Regions from separate parts of the Paenibacillus sp. 01T422 genome, predicted to be linked through region 3. Evidence: riboswitches for the same ligand, from Rfam matches in the RefSeq annotation. Region 3 holds a riboswitch; each other region holds the start of a gene.
What was found. A riboswitch is a leader RNA that binds a small molecule or an ion and turns the genes downstream of it on or off. The one in region 3 is predicted to bind cyclic di-AMP.
Positions count from the first base shown of each region.

Region 1 (3,186 bases), on a different contig from region 3:
GAGCACCTGCTTTGGGAGCAGGGGGTCGCATGTTCAAATCGTGTCATCCCGATAATTACGCGGGTGTAGTTCAATGGTAGAACTTCAGCCTTCCAAGCTGGTAGCGTGGGTTCGATTCCCATCACCCGCTTCACAGAAAGAAAGAGCCACCTTCGGGTGGCTTTTTCTTTTGCGCGGGAAGGGGAGAGAAGCCAGAAGGGTTCGACCGTCCGTGAAGGCGGCATGAGTAATCCCGAGTTGGACGCGCGTCCAAATCTACCGATACTTGCTTCCGAAGGGAGCATGTTCAATGAGATGGAGCAGGGGAGAGGGAACTGGAGTCCGCTATTTCGGACAAAACGGCCTGTTGCCCCGGAGAGGGGGAACTACAAGGCCTTATTTGTTCATTAGGCGAGTTTACAAGCCGATAACGGCATAATAAAGGCCTGTAGTTCCCATGAACCGGCGAATATGCCGTTTTCCATATAAATAGAGGCCTGTAGTTCCGTTTCCACACAGAGGCACACGGTGCAGCAGGGAAAATCGTCCTCGCCTGATGCCCGAACCCGCTCATTTCTTGGCAAAAGAAGATGAAAGCGTTATACTTAATTTGTTAACGTGTGCATTATCGTAAGACGATATCAATGAAATGAGGTCGGCGACTATGAAGGCGAAAAAGCTTGGAAATGCAGGTTTTGATATCTCAAACATAACCTTTGGCTGTTGGGAGCTCGGAGGAGGTCCCTGGGAGTTCACGAACGATCAAAATAATATCGAGCTCGTCCGTAAAGCGTTCGAGCTAGGCATCACAACGTTCGATACGGCTGAAGGCTACGGCAATGGACACTCGGAAGAAATCGTCGGAGCTGCTTTGGCAGAGATACGCAAGCAATGCATCATTACGACTAAGGTGAGCCGCAGCAATCTTGCTCCTCAAGATGTACGGAAGTCAGCAGAAAACAGTTYGAAACGTTTGAAGACAGATTACATAGATGTTTATTACATTCACTGGCCAAGTTATGAGATCCCGGTAAAGGATACACTTGCTGAATTTGTGAAGTTGAAGGAAGAAGGCTTGATTCGAGCCATCGGTGTCTCGAATTTCTCTTTGGAGCAGCTGAAAGAAGCGGTGAATTACGCACAGATCGATGTGATTCAGCCGGAATACAGCCTGCTCCACAGAGCTATCGAGCAAGAAGTTTTACCATTTTGCCAGGAACATAACGTTGGTGTGATGAGCTACAGTTCGATCGCGAAGGGAATCCTGACGGGTGCTTTCCATCTTCATGGCAAGATGTTGAAAGAGGGAGACTTCCGTAAGGAGAGAAGGCTGTTCCTACCGGAGCATCTGGAGGCGGAGAAGGAGCTTCTGGCTGTCATGAAAGAAATGGCTGATTCCAAGGACGCTAGCGTAACACAGATTGCAATTGCTTGGTTGCTGCACCAGGAAGCACTTACTTCGGCTATTATAGGCACGCAGGACGAGCATCATCTTGAAGATAATATAAAAGCGGCCTCATTGTCATTATCCGCCTCAGAACTAGAAGCATTAAACACAGTCAGCGAGCGAGCGCTGTCAGTAATTGGCTACTAGGCTACTCCTAGTAGCAAACCACCCGACGGGGTGGTTTTTTGTTGTGTCTGACGCTGTGTGCTTTGCTGTGCCCTACGCTGTGTGCTTTGCTGTGCTTTGCGTTGCATGTTCATTTGCGCATTATGTTGTGCAATATGTATGTATTATGCGACAAAATTCGTTGGTAAAACTTACCGTTTCGCAAAAGTTGTATCTACTAAATAAACTATGCTAGTCTAACATAGACAAAAAATGCCGAATCTCGGAGCATCAAAAGCTCCGGTACGGGGGACTTCTTTATTTGGGGTGAATGAGCGCTGCTAGCTAAGCGTACTAGGGAAAACCTCTTCCCGAACCCGTCAACTAACCTCGGAGGCGTCAAGGAGGCAAGGTTTTGAAATCTTTTTCTTTACGTCTTATTTGTTCATGCGCAATTTTATGTGCCGCAGTACCGATGTTTACTGCACATTCCGCTCAGGCCGCTTCTGCGCCTACGGACCGTCCTGTCAAGGTTCAAGTCAATGAGGAGCTGCTGAAGTTTCCAGAAGTTCAGCCTTACATTGATGACAAAGGCATCATGCAAGTTCCACTCCGAGTGTTATCTGAGAAGCTGGGCTATCAGGTGAGCTGGGAGAAGCAAGAGGATCAAATCGAGGTCACGCTGGTTAACAAGCAGCAGTCAATCCTACTAGTTACAGAGCAACAACAAGCGCTTGTGAACAGTAAGAAGATCAGTTTGGAAAGCAGTCCAACCGTGTATCAAGGGAACACTTATGTTCCACTGCGTTTCATCACGGAAACCTTCGGTTCACCAATTGAATGGAATGAAGCCAACCAGATCGCGATTGTGGATGTGGACGGAAAGTCGCACAAACCAGCCTGGATAGCACCACCTCCAGCTCCTAAGGTCGTTGCCGCCGCTGCTCCTGTTGTTCCGTCTGTGAGTGAGCAAATTGCTCAGGCGGCAAATGCTTATATGGGCGTGCGTTATGTATGGGGTGGTACGACACCGAATGGATTTGATTGCTCCGGTTTTGTGCGGTTTTTGTATCAAGCGAAAGGGATCGATTTGCCTCGTACGTCAGCGGAGATGCACAGCGAAGCAGGTACGATAGTCACGGATTTGAAAGCCGGAGACTTGGTGTTTTTTGCTTCAAAAACTGTGAATCACGTGGGCATTTATCTCGGCAATGATCGATTCATTTCAGCGACTACATCCAGAGGCGTGGCTGTAGATAGCCTTTCGAGCGCGTATTGGAGTGCAAGGTATGTCGGAGCGAGAAGAGTTATGTAAGGATAGGACTATCGAACACTTGTTTCTATGTTCTTTCAAAGGAAAGGCATAGAAGGCAGGTGTTTTTTTTCGTCCGCGGAATAATGCGATTTTTATCGAAATTTTATGGTTTTTAGCCTATAATGAAGAAATGTTTGGAAGAAAGAAAGAGCAGGTGAACACGAGCGCATGCAATTAAGTGTCTGGAAGAGTTGGTTTCATAAAAAGAGACATTCGAGTATAGCAGATAGCATGTATACCGTGGATAAGGGTCCTGCAATGCCAGATGAGATCCGGGAAGTTATTCAGCAGTTTTTCCGTACATACAATCATTTCAAAGGGGCTAGAAGCCTGCAAACGG
Region 1 is NZ_JBFTQB010000034.1:7,719-10,904, reverse strand. It holds tRNA gene AC1DUA_RS03465 (tRNA-Pro) at 1-52, shown strand, start outside; tRNA gene AC1DUA_RS03460 (tRNA-Gly) at 60-130, shown strand; gene AC1DUA_RS03455 (hypothetical protein) at 157-390, shown strand; gene AC1DUA_RS03450 (aldo/keto reductase) at 644-1,573, shown strand; cyclic di-AMP (ydaO/yuaA leader) riboswitch at 1,796-1,945, shown strand; gene AC1DUA_RS03445 (C40 family peptidase) at 1,947-2,846, shown strand; gene AC1DUA_RS03440 (hypothetical protein) at 3,015-3,186, shown strand, end outside.
Region 1: linked by a shared signal. The riboswitch ahead of AC1DUA_RS03445 (C40 family peptidase) and the one ahead of AC1DUA_RS09705 (ubiquitin-like domain-containing protein) in region 3 are both predicted to bind cyclic di-AMP.

Region 2 (2,917 bases), on a different contig from region 3:
TTAGGAGGGACACCTGTGACAACTTATCTCAAATCCGGCCTCAGGGCGGCTCTGCAGCAACCCTTCGCCACGATTGTCTTATTCATCTACCAGATGTGCTGGGGGATGCTGCTGTATAAGCTTGTACAAGGGGTCCTTGTCCCCCTCATGCATCGCTTTCCCGGCGGCGATCAGCCGAAAGAAGCGCTCCAGCTTTTTCTCGCCGAAAGTCAGTTCCAGCTATTCAAAACGGATCTTAGCCATTCCTACTTGTGGTGGCTGGCTATCCTGCTCCTAGCTCGCATGCTGCTTACCCCGATGCTGAACAGCGGCGTCTACTATTCGCTCACGCATTCGGATCAAAATGCCGGCTATCGCTTCGTCCGCGGCATCAAGGAACTCACACTTCCCTTCTTCGCCGCGTATATAATCCGAATCGCCATGTCTCTGCTGCCTCTCATCTGGGTGCTGCCCAAAGCGCAGAAGGTGCTTGCTCACAGCTCATCTTATGAGCAGGCCTCCCTCGACTTACTGCCTTGGCTAATGGGGATGCTGGTTTATGGCTTTCTGCTGCATCTACTTTTTATGTACGTCCAGTTCGCGATTGCGGCGCATCTCGGCATTGTATCCACAGTCATCACGTTCATCCGGTATTCGCTGCCGATTATCGGCCTTTCCCTGATCCTTTTAATTAGTTCAGGACTTTTGGCAGGGATTACGGTCACATCGACCTATATCTGGGCAGGACTGGTAGCGCTAATCATTTATCAGCTTTTCCCGCTCTTCCATATTTTCATGCAAATGTGGTCCATTACCTCGCAATTTCAGCTTCTTTCCGCCAAAATGAGTCGTTAAAACAAAATAAATAAAACCATAATTGGTTTAGATTTGTTCAATCCCCTTGCAAAAGGGGATTTTTTTGTCTGTAAAGCGAACCTTTACACATTTTTTCAGACCAAATTGCACGAAAAAGGAGGAATTTCGATGTTTATGACGAATTAAAGAGACTAGCATTAAAAAACCAAATATTTCATGCCGAATTCCTCATTTCTTGGGGAAACGGGGGAACCACACCGGGTGAATTGATCTTGCAAGACAGGGATCATAGGGAACCTTCAACCGAACCCTCCAGCTAACCTCGTAGGCACCGGAAGGAGACAAGCAGTTGAAAAAGGTTGTTGCTCTTCTTTTTAGTCTTGTTTTGTTTTTGAGTGTAGCTTTAGGGAGTGTGTCTGCGTCAGAATCCACATTGGACTCAACGGTTGACGAATTGATTGGAACACCGTACCGCGATGCGGGAACGACAACAAGAGGCTTTGATTGCTCTGGTTTCACATCGTACGTGTTCAATAAATTCGGCATTGACCTTCCTCATAGTTCAGCAGCTCAAAATAAAGAGGGCTACTGGATCGACAAAAGTGATCTTCGTAAAGGTGATCTTGTGTTCTTCGACACAGGGGGCAAAGGCATTTCTCACGTTGGTATCTACCTTGGAAATGGTGAATTCATTCACTCTGCATCCAATGAAGGTATCGTGAAAAACAAGCTAAGCGAATCCTATTATGCGAAAAGGTATGTATCCGCTAGACGTGTTCTGTGGGATGATATCTACAATCAACTAACTGCTGAATCCAAGTAATTTTCTTGTTCAACATGAATAAAGCCCAGACAAGCGTTAGCTCGAATGAGCCGCTTTTCAGGGCTTTTATTCTTTTTTTGAAATGATGCAACTTGACATAGCATGTTAGCCGTCCTATAATTACGGCATCATGTTTCTAGGGTTCCGCGGCGCTGCAGCGCCGGTCTGGTCCGAGAGAAAACACGCAGCGGATACGCTGTGATCACGGAGGGGAAAAAGCCCGGGAGTCTTATCGCATTAGCGATATTGCTTCCAGGCTTTTTCTTTTTGCCGCGATCTAATGGGCATCTTAGCATACTTTTGAAGGAGTGATTCACAGATGGCATGGTTATATCTAGTCATTGCAGGTGTTTTTGAAGTCGTATGGGCGATCTCATTGAAGTTCTCCAATGGTTTCACACGACTGGTTCCATCCAGCATCACCATTGTCGGCATGATTATCAGCTTTTATTTTCTCGCAGCAGCTACGAAAACTCTTCCTATCGGCACAGCCTACGCGGCTTGGACGGGAATTGGCGCTGTAGGTGCAATTATTATCGGCACCCTATTTCTGAATGAGCCTATTAGTTTACTGCGTATTCTATTCATGATCCTTATTCTGGTCGGCGTTCTCGGCCTTAAGTTCACATCCGGGCACTAAGCTTACGCCCACTCACTCCGGCCGATGATTCCTAAGCCACCATGTAGCTGACATACCAGAAGGAACTGCCGACAAATATCCGCAGATTCTCCGCCAGCGGTTTAAAGATCTCTTGGATTCCGCAATTTGCAGCACCTCTGGTCGAACGTCCACACCAACGATGTGTTTGGCCGTTGCCGCCATGAACTGTGTCCAATATCCAGTACCGCAAGCCACCTCCAGAACGCGGCTCCCAGTCACCTGCCTCTTCACGATATCCGCCAGCATCGCAAGTTCTTGCTGATACTCCGCATCCTCACGAGCATAAATCCGTTCATATTCAGCCGCTCGCGCGCCGTAGTAATCCTGCATGCCCTCTTTCTCTTCACGCAAAAGCCGCTGCCGATCCTTCACCTCGGGAACGATCCGTTGTTTAGCTGCCAATAAGTCGGCAAAAATAGCTCCGCCATGCGAATCATAATTCGCGAGTAGGCCATGCGTCGCCATCACAATAAGCTGCGTCATAGACAAGCCTGTTTCCTCCGCCATGCGCTCCAAATCTGCTTTCACTTTCTCAGGTAAGTAGACGGAAAGCCTCTTGGTTTTATCGTTCTTGTCGTCCATTCGGAGATTCCCCCTTTGCATTTTTATTATTTTAACACATATTATATGTCATTAAA
Region 2 is NZ_JBFTQB010000234.1:103-3,019, reverse strand. It holds gene AC1DUA_RS15045 (hypothetical protein) at 16-834, shown strand; cyclic di-AMP (ydaO/yuaA leader) riboswitch at 1,003-1,141, shown strand; gene AC1DUA_RS15040 (C40 family peptidase) at 1,145-1,618, shown strand; guanidine-I (ykkC/yxkD leader) riboswitch at 1,745-1,847, shown strand; gene sugE (quaternary ammonium compound efflux SMR transporter SugE) at 1,938-2,258, shown strand; gene AC1DUA_RS15030 (methyltransferase domain-containing protein) at 2,271-2,861, opposite strand.
Region 2: linked by a shared signal. The riboswitch ahead of AC1DUA_RS15040 (C40 family peptidase) and the one ahead of AC1DUA_RS09705 (ubiquitin-like domain-containing protein) in region 3 are both predicted to bind cyclic di-AMP.

Region 3 (6,914 bases):
TGGAATCACGACACGCCCCAATTCGTCAACTTTTCTTACAATGCCCGTAGATTTCATCATATATATAAACCCCTTTCGATTTTATAAAAATTTTATCAATATCGTCATGTTTCGACATATCTCTTAAACTAATGATACCAACCATTCCCAAAATAGTCAACCATATTTTCGCTAGTTTGGGCGGGAAGACAATAATTTTTTGAAATCTTATTACAGCTGAAAAGAAGGGGAAAACCAAGTGGCATAAGGATTTGTAAATAATATATTACTATTTGATGAGAGAAAAGGTGGAATTAGCCAATTCATTTCAGAGGGCATAAACAATGAAAAAATGGTATTAGATAATTCGACAAAATACGACATAAATGTCGATAAGATGGTGTGAAATGTCGAAAAGATGTAGAATTTTAATAAAGAGAGGTTGTGATTGAATGAAGGAAGAGAAAGTTTTTAAAGATCCCGTTCATAAATATATTTACGTGCAGGATAACACGATCTGGGATTTGATTAATACGCGAGAGTTTCAGAGGCTGCGCCGCATCCGGCAATTAGGCACCTCATATTTAACTTTCCATGGTGCCGAGCATAGCCGATTCTCCCATTCACTTGGTGTGTACGAAATCACGCGCAAAATCATTTCCCAGTTCGAACGCAATCAATATGAAGATTGGCCGAAGGAAGAGCGTTTGATCTGTCTTTGTGCAGCGCTGTTGCACGATTTGGGGCATGGGCCTTTCTCTCATTCAATTGAGAAGGCTTTCGGAACGCGCCATGAGGATTGGTCTTGCAAAATCGTGCTGGGTGATACGGAAGTCAATCAAGTATTGAGCCGGGTCTCGCCTGATTTCCCCAAAAAAGTGGCGGGTGTCATTTGCAAATCCTATAATGAGGAGATTGTTGTAAGCCTCGTGTCGTCCCAATTAGACGCCGATCGGATGGATTACCTTTTGAGAGATGCGTATTTCACGGGAGTTAATTATGGGACGTTCGATCTGGAACGAATACTTCGTGTTATTCGGCCCTATCGTGGGCATATTGTGGTTAAAGAAAGCGGTATGCATGCTGTAGAAGATTACCTAATGTCACGTTATCAGATGTACTGGCAGGTCTATTTCCATCCGGTGACACGGAGTGCGGAAATTCTGCTGCACAAAATCTTTGCGCGCGCCAAACATCTATATGAAGATAACTACACATTTGGCTTCATGACGGATCCAATCCTGCACCTGATTCAGAATAAGATTTCGCTTGAAGATTATTTGCTTCTGGACGAGTCTGTGATGCAGGCGATGTTGACGTTTTGGATGAGCGAGAAGGATCCTATCCTTGCTGATATGTGCAAACGATTTTTGGACCGTAAACTGTATAAATATAGTACCTTTGATGAGTCAAATCAGCGCATGATTCAGCTAATGGAGAAAGTAATGGCTGAAGTCGGTCTTGATCCGATCTACTACATGGAAATTGATTTCCCGTCAAATCAATCCTATGATGTGTACAGACCAGGTGAGACGGAGGATAATTTGCCGATTCTGCTTTTGGATCATAAGGAAACGTTAACCGAAATTACCCATCGATCAGAGATTGTTCAATCTATTAGCGGTTTTCAAATGGGCAAGCATCATGTCTATTACCCGGAGGAGCTGCTGGAGCGTCTGAATGCTTCTGCGTATCCGGAATTATGGGAGATGCTCGGCGAGCAGGAATAATACATAAGAGGAAGTAAGGAGAAGAACATGTTAACAGACTCACATACACATTTAAATGCGGAACAATTTCAGGAAGATCAAGACGAGGTCATACAACGCGCACGTGATGCAGGTGTTACAAGAATGGTGAATGTTGGTTTTAATCGGGAGACGATTCCTAGTTCAATAGCACTTGCCGAAAAATACGATTTCATCTATTCAACGGTAGGCTGGCACCCCGTGGATGCGATTGATATGAAACCAGGGGATTTGGAATGGATCGAATCGTTGTGTCAACATGACAAAGTGGTGGCTATCGGGGAGATCGGACTGGACTATTATTGGGATAAGTCGCCTAAGGATGTACAGCAGCGGGTCTTTCGCGAGCAAATCAGGTTGGCGCGAAAGCTTCAAATGCCGATTGTGATTCATAATCGAGACGCGCATCAGGATATTTTGACCATTTTAAAAGAAGAGAAAGCTGCTGAAGTCGGGGGAATTATGCATTGTTTCTCGGGGAGCTGGGAGACGGCAAAGCAGTGTCTGGATATGAATTTCCATATTTCCTTCGGGGGGCCTGTGACTTTCAAAAATGCAAGGCAGCCCAAGGAAGTGCTGGCGCAAGTTCCTTTGGACCGTTTGTTAATTGAGACGGATGCTCCATACCTGACCCCACACCCTTACCGCGGCAAGCGCAACGAATCGGCTTATGTTCGGTTGGTAGCCGAAACGGCCGCGGAAATTAAGGGCTTGAGTCTAGAAGAGCTTGCAGAAATAACGACAAACAACGCCATCGCCTTGTTAGGTCTCAAGTAAAGCGTTCTTTGCAAATTTTCGACGAAGCAAGACGCCACAAGTGAGCGAGATAAAGAGGAAACCGATGAGCGGCACAACAAGGTAGATAGGTGAAGAGCGAATCAATAACGGAATCGAAAGCATACATAATTCTAGCAGCAAGGCTGACCAAATGATGAAGGCTAAGGAGCCGGCTTTCAACTGACGGTTAAGTGGGTACATTTCAAGCCAGAAGGTATAGCGGTGTGAACGCTCAAGTGGCGTGAGTTGAACCATGGAAATAACTATAGCGATAAAGAAGATGAGAAGTCGCGCTGTGCTGCTGCTTGAAACTGCGATGGCTAATGTGCCCAGCAAAGATATACGCATGACAATCGCGAATAACTCCGTACGTAGAAATGTTTTCATATATATGTACAGATAGGTGGCATCTTGTTTAAAAGGAATAAATCTTGTGACCCCGCTGATCCAGCTTCGGCGGGTTATTCGCGTTCCCAATTGTGGAACATCCACGAACCAGTTGAAAAAGGAATAGAGCCGTGCCTGCTGCTGCCTTTCCTTCGCAATGAGATAGTCCCAACCGATGTAGTACTTGGATACGTAATGCGTGGCTGTTAACCAAGCCAATGTAAGTACAAGAGCAGCCCCGCTTGCCCAGAGAACGCTGGTCAGAAATTGCAGAGAAATCAGCACGGCTGTTGCTATCCAGCGGAAGCTAACGGAAACCCTTCTCGCACGTTCATGTGTGAATCGGCTCTCTTGCCAGCTAGCCAATAAATGGCCTACCTTCATTAATAGAAGCAAGGCGAGCATCCATAAGAAATGCTGTTCGTCATGACCGAGGCAATGATGATACAAGGGCCATAATACAACCCATGCCAGAAATGTCCAAAATGCTTGCAGCACCAAGCTGTACTTGAATCCGCCACGGAAGTAAGGACCCATCTGATGTTCAATGCGCAGTAAAAACATACGGTCCGCGCTTCTCGCTAATGTACGAATCGGGCTTGAGGATAACAAAGGAACGAGCAGCAAAAGGACGATCCACAGATAAGGATAATCTGTCGGAAGGCGCTGTAGTATTTTTGCATAATAATAGGAAGAAAGGATGACAAGAAATAACAGGAAGCCAAAAAAATTACTGCGCGCTGCATACTGCAAGTAGCCCATGGATTCCTTCATATAATGTTCAAATCTCTTCTGCCATAGGGCACGGGTATCCATGTCCATTGCTTTCATACCAGTTCTCCTTTTACAAGCTTATAAAAGATGTCGTCCAATGACGCTTGCTGGAGCCCCGTTTGGTGACGTAATTCGACTAAATCGCCTTGGGCAACCATATGTCCTTTGTGCAGAACGACATAGTTATCGCAATATTTTTCAATGGTAGACAAAATATGCGAGGATATGAGGAATGACGCGCCACGCCGTTTCATTTTGACCATTAATTCGAGCAATGAGCGGATGGCTAACGGATCGAGTCCGAGAAAAGGCTCATCAATGATATAGAGGGAAGGTTCGATTAAGAACGCGTTCATAATCATGACCTTTTGCTTCATCCCTTTGGATAGATGGCTTGCGAAGGAATTGAGCTTGTCCTGCATGTGGAACTGCTCGAGAAGCGCTTGTGAACGTGCAAGATAGTCATCTTTCGTTAAGCCGTAGGCCATGGCGGTTAATTCCAGATGTTCGCGAATGGTAAGCTCTTCATATAGCTCTGGACTTTCGGGTACATAAGCATAAGTGGCACGGTAAGGCAGCGGATCTTCGGCTAGTGTCAAACCGTTAATTTTGACTGAACCCCTTTGTGGTTGAAGCAGTCCAAGGATGTTCTTGATGGTCGTACTTTTTCCTGCGCCATTCAGTCCGATCAATCCCATCATTTCACCCTGACGGATTGAAAATGTGAGGTCGTGAAGAACGGGTTTATTTGGTAAATATCCCCCGAATAAAGAGTCGACTTGTAATATGAGCCCCATCTCAGTGCCTCCCTAAATATCTATTTATTGGAATTTATACATCGGTTTCATACCTGATAATTATAAACAAATTTAGTTTAGAAGCCTAGTTTAAGAGCGAAAACACGAAGAAACTTAGTATACGTACGTTATAGTGAGATAAATGTAGATAAAAAGTGGTTTTATTTCGAAAATAAGCTATTTTTAATTGATTTAGCCCTTTTTAGTAGGTGTCAATCCCTTTACAGGCAGAGATTAACAGCGTAATATACTTTTCATAATAACTTAATAACCAATTTGCCATTTTTCCATTCGCTGAGTTCCAATTATGGGAACGGGGGAACCACTGTTAACTTTATAAAGCGGCATCGCTGAGGAAGTAAACAGAGTGAGTAACAGGGGTGAATCTTGGACGTTTAACGGAAGTTTACGTCTGAGTAGGGCGACTCTCACGTCCGAATCCGTCAGCTAACCTCGTAAGCGTAAGAGAGGTAACGATTGTCGTTCGTGCTATTTGTGTATTTTTACTATGCAAACTAAGCCAGCGAGAAGAGTCCTCTTCTTGCTGGCTTTTTGTCCCCATAAGGACTTTTAACTGTTTCGGACGATTAATCATAGCCCGGAATTCATAGGATGATGAATAGCAAAGCGGGGTGGGACGACCAGAATGCAGCCGTTTCTAAGCAGCTGCTGATGGACGACACGTTAAGTTAAATTAAAAACCTTAGTCGCGTCAAATTTAATCATGCTGTAACCTGGCGGCGAGGCTTTGAAGGAGGACCGAAGAAGTGGGCAGTATCTCTTTTAGCGAGACCCATGTAAAACGATCATCCAGCATGTCCTTCGCATTGCGATGGAAGCATGAAAACTTGCGTTTGATTTTAAGCCTGGCTATAATCTCAATCGCAATGACTTTCATGTTTTTGGTGTTGTTGTACGGTACGGCTACCAAGAGCGTATCCGTGGTTGTGAATGGACAAGAAACCGTTGTGCATACGAAGCAATGGGTCCTGCAACGCCTACTGGATGAACAAGCCATAACGATTGGTGAACACGATGAAATATCTGCAGACCCTACAGCTACTATCAAGGGCGGGGACAAATTCGTCATCGAACACGCTTCTCCAATTCAATTGACTGCTGATGGAAAGACCACCACTGTTTACACAACTGCAAGAACGGTTGAAAGTGCATTGCAACGTTTACATATTGCACTTGGGGAGCACGATAAGCTGACTCCCGAACCGACATCCTCTTTAGGCACAGGCGATGAAATCAAAATCGTCCGTGTAAAAAAAGAGACGGAAGAAGTAACAGAGCCGATCGCATTCGACACGGAGAAGAAAAGTGATGCATCGCTGCTTAAGGGTAAAGAGCAGGTCGTTCAAGAAGGTAAAGAGGGCGTACTTCTGAAAAAGAAAGAAAAGACTTACGAAGATGGCGTGTTAGTCGCAGAAGCTGTTGTAGGTCAAGAAGTACAGGAACAAAGTGTTAAAAAAGTAGTGTCAATTGGCACGAAGAATCCCGTTGTTGTTCTTTCGGCATCATCCCCTAGCGTGGATGAGGTTTCTAAGAATGGTGTAACATTCGGGTATAAACAAATTCTGAAGAATGTGAAGCTCACGGCTTACTCAGCGGGAGCCGATTCAACAGGCAAATCCGAAGGTACTCCTGGGTATGGTAAGACGTATACAGGAACTACGGTTACTGAGGGCAGAACGATTGCGGTTGATCCGAAAGTTATCCCACTAGGATGGTGGGTTTACATTGAGGGCGTCGGCTTCCGTCGTGCTGAAGATATCGGTAGTGGTGTGAAAGGTCAAATGATCGACGTCTATTTCGAAGATCATGGCTACGCCAATAAATTCGGAACGAAACAAGGGTACACGGTCTATGTCGTAGGACCGAAAAAGCCGTCTGAAAATTAACGTGTAAACGTCTGTTTCAGCGGGAACAATGTCAATATACGTTGCCAGGCAAGCAGCCTGGGCGAAAGAAGAGGGAACCCCTCTTCTTTTTCTGCGTACTGGGAAGGGAACCGATTATGATTAAAGAAGTCATTGTCGTTGAAGGCAAGGACGATACGGCAGCTATTCGCCGAGCCGTCGAGGCGGATACGATAGAGACAGGCGGCTCTGCCATCGGGCAAGCCGTATTGAAGCGCATAGCCCTCGCGCAACAGCGCAGGGGCGTCATTATATTCACGGATCCGGATCACGCAGGTGAGCGGATACGGAAGATTGTGGCAGCCAAGGTACCAGGCTGCAAACATGCCTTTATCACGCAGGCGCAGGCCGAGTATAAAGGCGACATTGGTGTGGAGAATGCCGCGCCGGAGATTGTCCGGGAGGCGCTCCAGAACCTTCGGACAGAGTACGACGGGGCTGTGTCACAGCTTACCGTGGAAGATCTCATGGCCGCAGGGCTGATCGTTCATCCGGAGGCCGCTTCCCGCAGACTCGTCGTTGGCAAT
Region 3 is NZ_JBFTQB010000125.1:2,616-9,529, reverse strand. It holds gene AC1DUA_RS09730 (AbrB/MazE/SpoVT family DNA-binding domain-containing protein) at 1-60, opposite strand, end outside; gene AC1DUA_RS09725 (HD domain-containing protein) at 432-1,709, shown strand; gene AC1DUA_RS09720 (TatD family hydrolase) at 1,737-2,504, shown strand; gene AC1DUA_RS09715 (ABC transporter permease) at 2,490-3,722, opposite strand; gene AC1DUA_RS09710 (ABC transporter ATP-binding protein) at 3,719-4,462, opposite strand; cyclic di-AMP (ydaO/yuaA leader) riboswitch at 4,745-4,939, shown strand; gene AC1DUA_RS09705 (ubiquitin-like domain-containing protein) at 5,230-6,369, shown strand; gene rnmV (ribonuclease M5) at 6,486-6,914, shown strand, end outside.

Region 4 (3,972 bases), on a different contig from region 3:
CAGCTTAACCTCGAGCTTATTCGCTTTGGAATGGCGTAGTGCATTCGAGAGAGCTTCCTGTACAATACGGAATAGATGATCCTCAATGCCTTTATTTAAACGAATTTCTTCGTCCATATCCCACGTAATTGCCATCGGCACTTTGGCCGCCAGCTCTTTGAGAAGCTCAACAAGCCCTTCGGACAATCGTTTTCCTTCCAAATGAATAGGCCTCAAGTGAAGCAGCAGCGCCCTCATCTCCGATTGCGCGACGGAAGCCATCTCCTCGATCAAATGAATCTGTCGTTTGGCTTTCTCGAAATCCTTGTCCAATGTCCGGCCAACAGCTGTTGCGGTCATAGAAATCGCGAACAATTGCTGGCTTACCGCATCGTGAAGCTCCCGCGCTAACCGCTGCCGCTCTTCAATAACAGCCGACAACTTCGCTTTCTCTGCAAGTTCAGCATTATTGTTAGATAAACGCTGCAGGGATGTAACCTGCTCTTCCCAACGCTTCATGATGCGGCCCAGCTGCTCGCCAAGACGCCCAATCTCGTCTTCGCCGTTCTGGAAGCCCTCGCGAGCGAAGGTCCCTTTTTCAAGCAAAATCATCGTTTCCATAAGCGGCTCAAGCCGGCGTGTAATCCGTGAACTGTTCCAATAACCGTACCCAGCGCCAATGCCGCCAATAATAACGATGGCCATGAATACGAATTGCACGCCTTCCTGCCAGCTTGTGAACGGCGTGATTAAATTGCGTGAGTTCATAAAATAAATGATAGCGCCAAATACAAAAAAACTAAAAATAATCGATTCAGCCATACTGCGCCATATCATATTCGTTAATCTTCGTTTATAGCCGTCCAATATGCGCTGAACCTCCTCTAGATAATTACATCACTTTAATTTTAATATCTCCTACGATATAAGAAAGCACAAGTTTCACTCGGTGATCACAGCTCTCATAATTGGACGACTGCCACTGCAATTTGTTCATTACGCCCGACTCGCGCTCACTTGCCACTTGAATTTGGCCAAAAGTGACGGAAGCCCCCACGAAGACGCCAATATCATCGGGAACCTTGATATCAACATCACCTATCACACCTTGCAGGATAAGCGTCGTTTCCTTTTGCTCAAGAATGGCAAGCGAGAGATCAATATAAGTCTCCCCAATAATGTACCATGTTGAACTATTGCGCATGATCCAAGGCTCACGCCCCAAGCGGACGCTATCCATCAACTTCTGCTTTTGAATATAAGTGTCATCTTTGTGCATTTGTTTAGAACGGATGAAAAAGAATCCTAATGAAATCAAAACGATAGCGAAAACAATCGTAATATGATCACCAAACAGAATCACAGCCCCCACGCCGATGAGCACAAAACCTTTGCGCTCTTTGCGGGAACGGACCCGATGAATGCCCAGCAAGACGAGGATAATCGCAAGAATGGGGAAAAAGCCTATCGTATGATCCAGAAGCAAAAAAAGACCGGCGCCAATCAGCACTAAGGCCGTATTCCGGTTGCGGTTGTTTTTGGTTTCTTCGCCCATCGCTGCACCTCCTCTGGCTGCCGATTAATTCGTTCATATAGATTCCTAGCATACCATAAGAATGGACAGCCTCCAAGATGCAAATCCTTGCCCAGCAAGGATCTAGCCTGAGGAATGGAGGCCAGCACCCGGCTGCGCCGCACGCATTGCGCGGCGCAGTACAATCACGCGTGGCTTATTTCTTGTCGCGCCAATCCTGCTGTAGCTTACGCAGCTCCTGCTGGAGGTTGCTGCCAGCCTCCTTCAGCGTCTCTCGCGACACGCGCCCCGCCACGCGCAGGCCCTGCATCGCTTCCCGGCCGAGCTCGCGGCCGGTTGCTTCCAGCTCGCGGAGTGCCTCGCGAGCCTCCTCCTTGGACAGCCCGCTGCGCGGCTGTCCGGCTCCTGCTGCGCTGCCTGCACGCAGCGCAGCTAGCTCGTCTGCGAGCGCCAGGCAGACGTCCTGGCTGCTTGCGTACTGCGCGCGGTACTGCGCGCAGGCTGCTTCCAAGCGCAGCTTCTCTTGCAGCGCTATACGCGCCAGCTCTTCGTCGCCAGCGCGCATGGCTAGCTCAGCCTGCTCAGCGCGCAGCTGTGCCATCTCCTCCGCGTCGACGCTTTGGCTGCGCAGCTCAATCGTTCGCTGCAGCGCCTCCTCGTAGCGCTCTTCCAGCTCGGCAATGCCGCGCGATGCGCCAGAGTGTCCGGAGCCTCCGGAGTGGCCACCTCCCCGTTCATGCAGGTCCAGCTTGCTGGCTGCCTCCTGCCAGGCCACATCCGCCATTTTGCCAATTCGATCAAATACGCTCATTATCCCACACCCCTAGGTTCCTATTGATTAATTGAACTCTGCCGAATCGTTTTGTTTTTTCAGCATGCGATAGCCGTAATACATTAACCACACAGCAAACACAATCGCGAGGAATCCAGATAGTTTTGTAATTAAAATCAAAGCGCCAATACCAAAAATAACCCATCCAATCTTCTTTCCATTACTTATCCCCACATAACCAAGCCCCACCATCGCCACAGGAACCAAAAGTCCCATGAAATGAAAATGCATGCCTACTTGATGCATACAAATGAGGAAGCCTACTGCTATTAGAATAAATGCCCAACTTTTCGATCGATTCATGCTCATTATTGCACCGCCCTTCGCGTAATCTTCATGCTACTATCGTAGCCGAAATGGATTCAGCTCAAAACGGACTCCCGACTGTTTTTGTACCTAGACCTAAGTCCAGTACGCACTAAGACCCTTACCCATATTTTGGGCGTTGTTTCTCTTATTCTATCAATGATAGAATATTTGAAGCCGAGTCCGGTGCACAGACAAAGTGCCGGTACGGGGGACGATTTACATGGGGTGAATATTTGCTCTGTACGCAGAGCAGACTAGGGAGAACCTTCTTCCCGAACCCGTCAACTAACCTCGGAGGCTCATTTGAAGGAGGATTACCAATTGAATTTGATTACAAAAGGGTTAACGTGCCTTGCTGTGTCCGTCACAGTTTTGGCAGGGGGCTTTCTTTCCCCATTTTCGGGACATGCTTACGCAGCCGCGAGTATGGACGTGAAAGTTCAAGTCAACGATGACCTGGTTCAATTTCCGGATGCACAGCCTTATTTGGATGACAACCATGCTACACAAGTACCGATCCGTTTTGTAACAGAGAAACTGGGTTATGATGTACAATGGCATAAGGAAGGCGACGAAATCAAAGTCACACTTAATAACGACAAGCACTCAATTTCCTTGGTGTCAGGTCAAAAAGAGGCCGAAATCGATAGCACTCGTGTCGAGATGGACACACATGCCGAGTTCCAAAACGGGCGTGTATACGTGCCACTTCGTTTTCTAAGCAAWGCTTCCGACATCCCCGTTCAATGGGACGCAAGCAGCAAATTAGCGATTCTGAGTAAAGACGGCAATCATCATGCACCTGATTATCAGCTATTTGAGTCAACAGCTTACTCGGCAGATCCATCTGAAAATGGTGGTTTTGGCGCCTACGACTATATGGGGAATCCATTAGGAATCGGAACGGTCGCTGTAGATCCATCTGTTATTCCACTTGGATCTAAGCTCTATATAGAAGGCTATGATTTCAATGGCCTGCCAAAAGGCGGCATGTATGCTTATGCAACGGATACCGGTAGTTCCATCAAAGGCAATCGCGTTGATATTTTTGTTCCTGGCTCTCAACAATCCTTACGCAAATTTGGCTTACAAACTGTTAAAGTGTACAAACTAAACCCGTGATGCTCACGGGTTTTTTATTTATTGGTGCCAACAGCGCTCCTCTTTTAAACTCCTGGATAGTTGGTATGCGAATCAAGCTAAAACTTTAATCATGGGAACTGTAGTCCGTTATTTAATGAAAAACAAACTGTTTCCTCACTGAGCGGATCTACAGGGTCTTAATCGGCCTCACTGGCACGTTTTCCGGTGAAAATGG
Region 4 is NZ_JBFTQB010000043.1:276-4,247, forward strand. It holds gene AC1DUA_RS04210 (sensor histidine kinase) at 1-846, opposite strand, end outside; gene liaF (cell wall-active antibiotics response protein LiaF) at 872-1,534, opposite strand; gene AC1DUA_RS04220 (PspA/IM30 family protein) at 1,710-2,324, opposite strand; gene AC1DUA_RS04225 (LiaF transmembrane domain-containing protein) at 2,352-2,654, opposite strand; cyclic di-AMP (ydaO/yuaA leader) riboswitch at 2,817-2,969, shown strand; gene AC1DUA_RS04230 (stalk domain-containing protein) at 2,976-3,776, shown strand.
Region 4: linked by a shared signal. The riboswitch ahead of AC1DUA_RS04230 (stalk domain-containing protein) and the one ahead of AC1DUA_RS09705 (ubiquitin-like domain-containing protein) in region 3 are both predicted to bind cyclic di-AMP.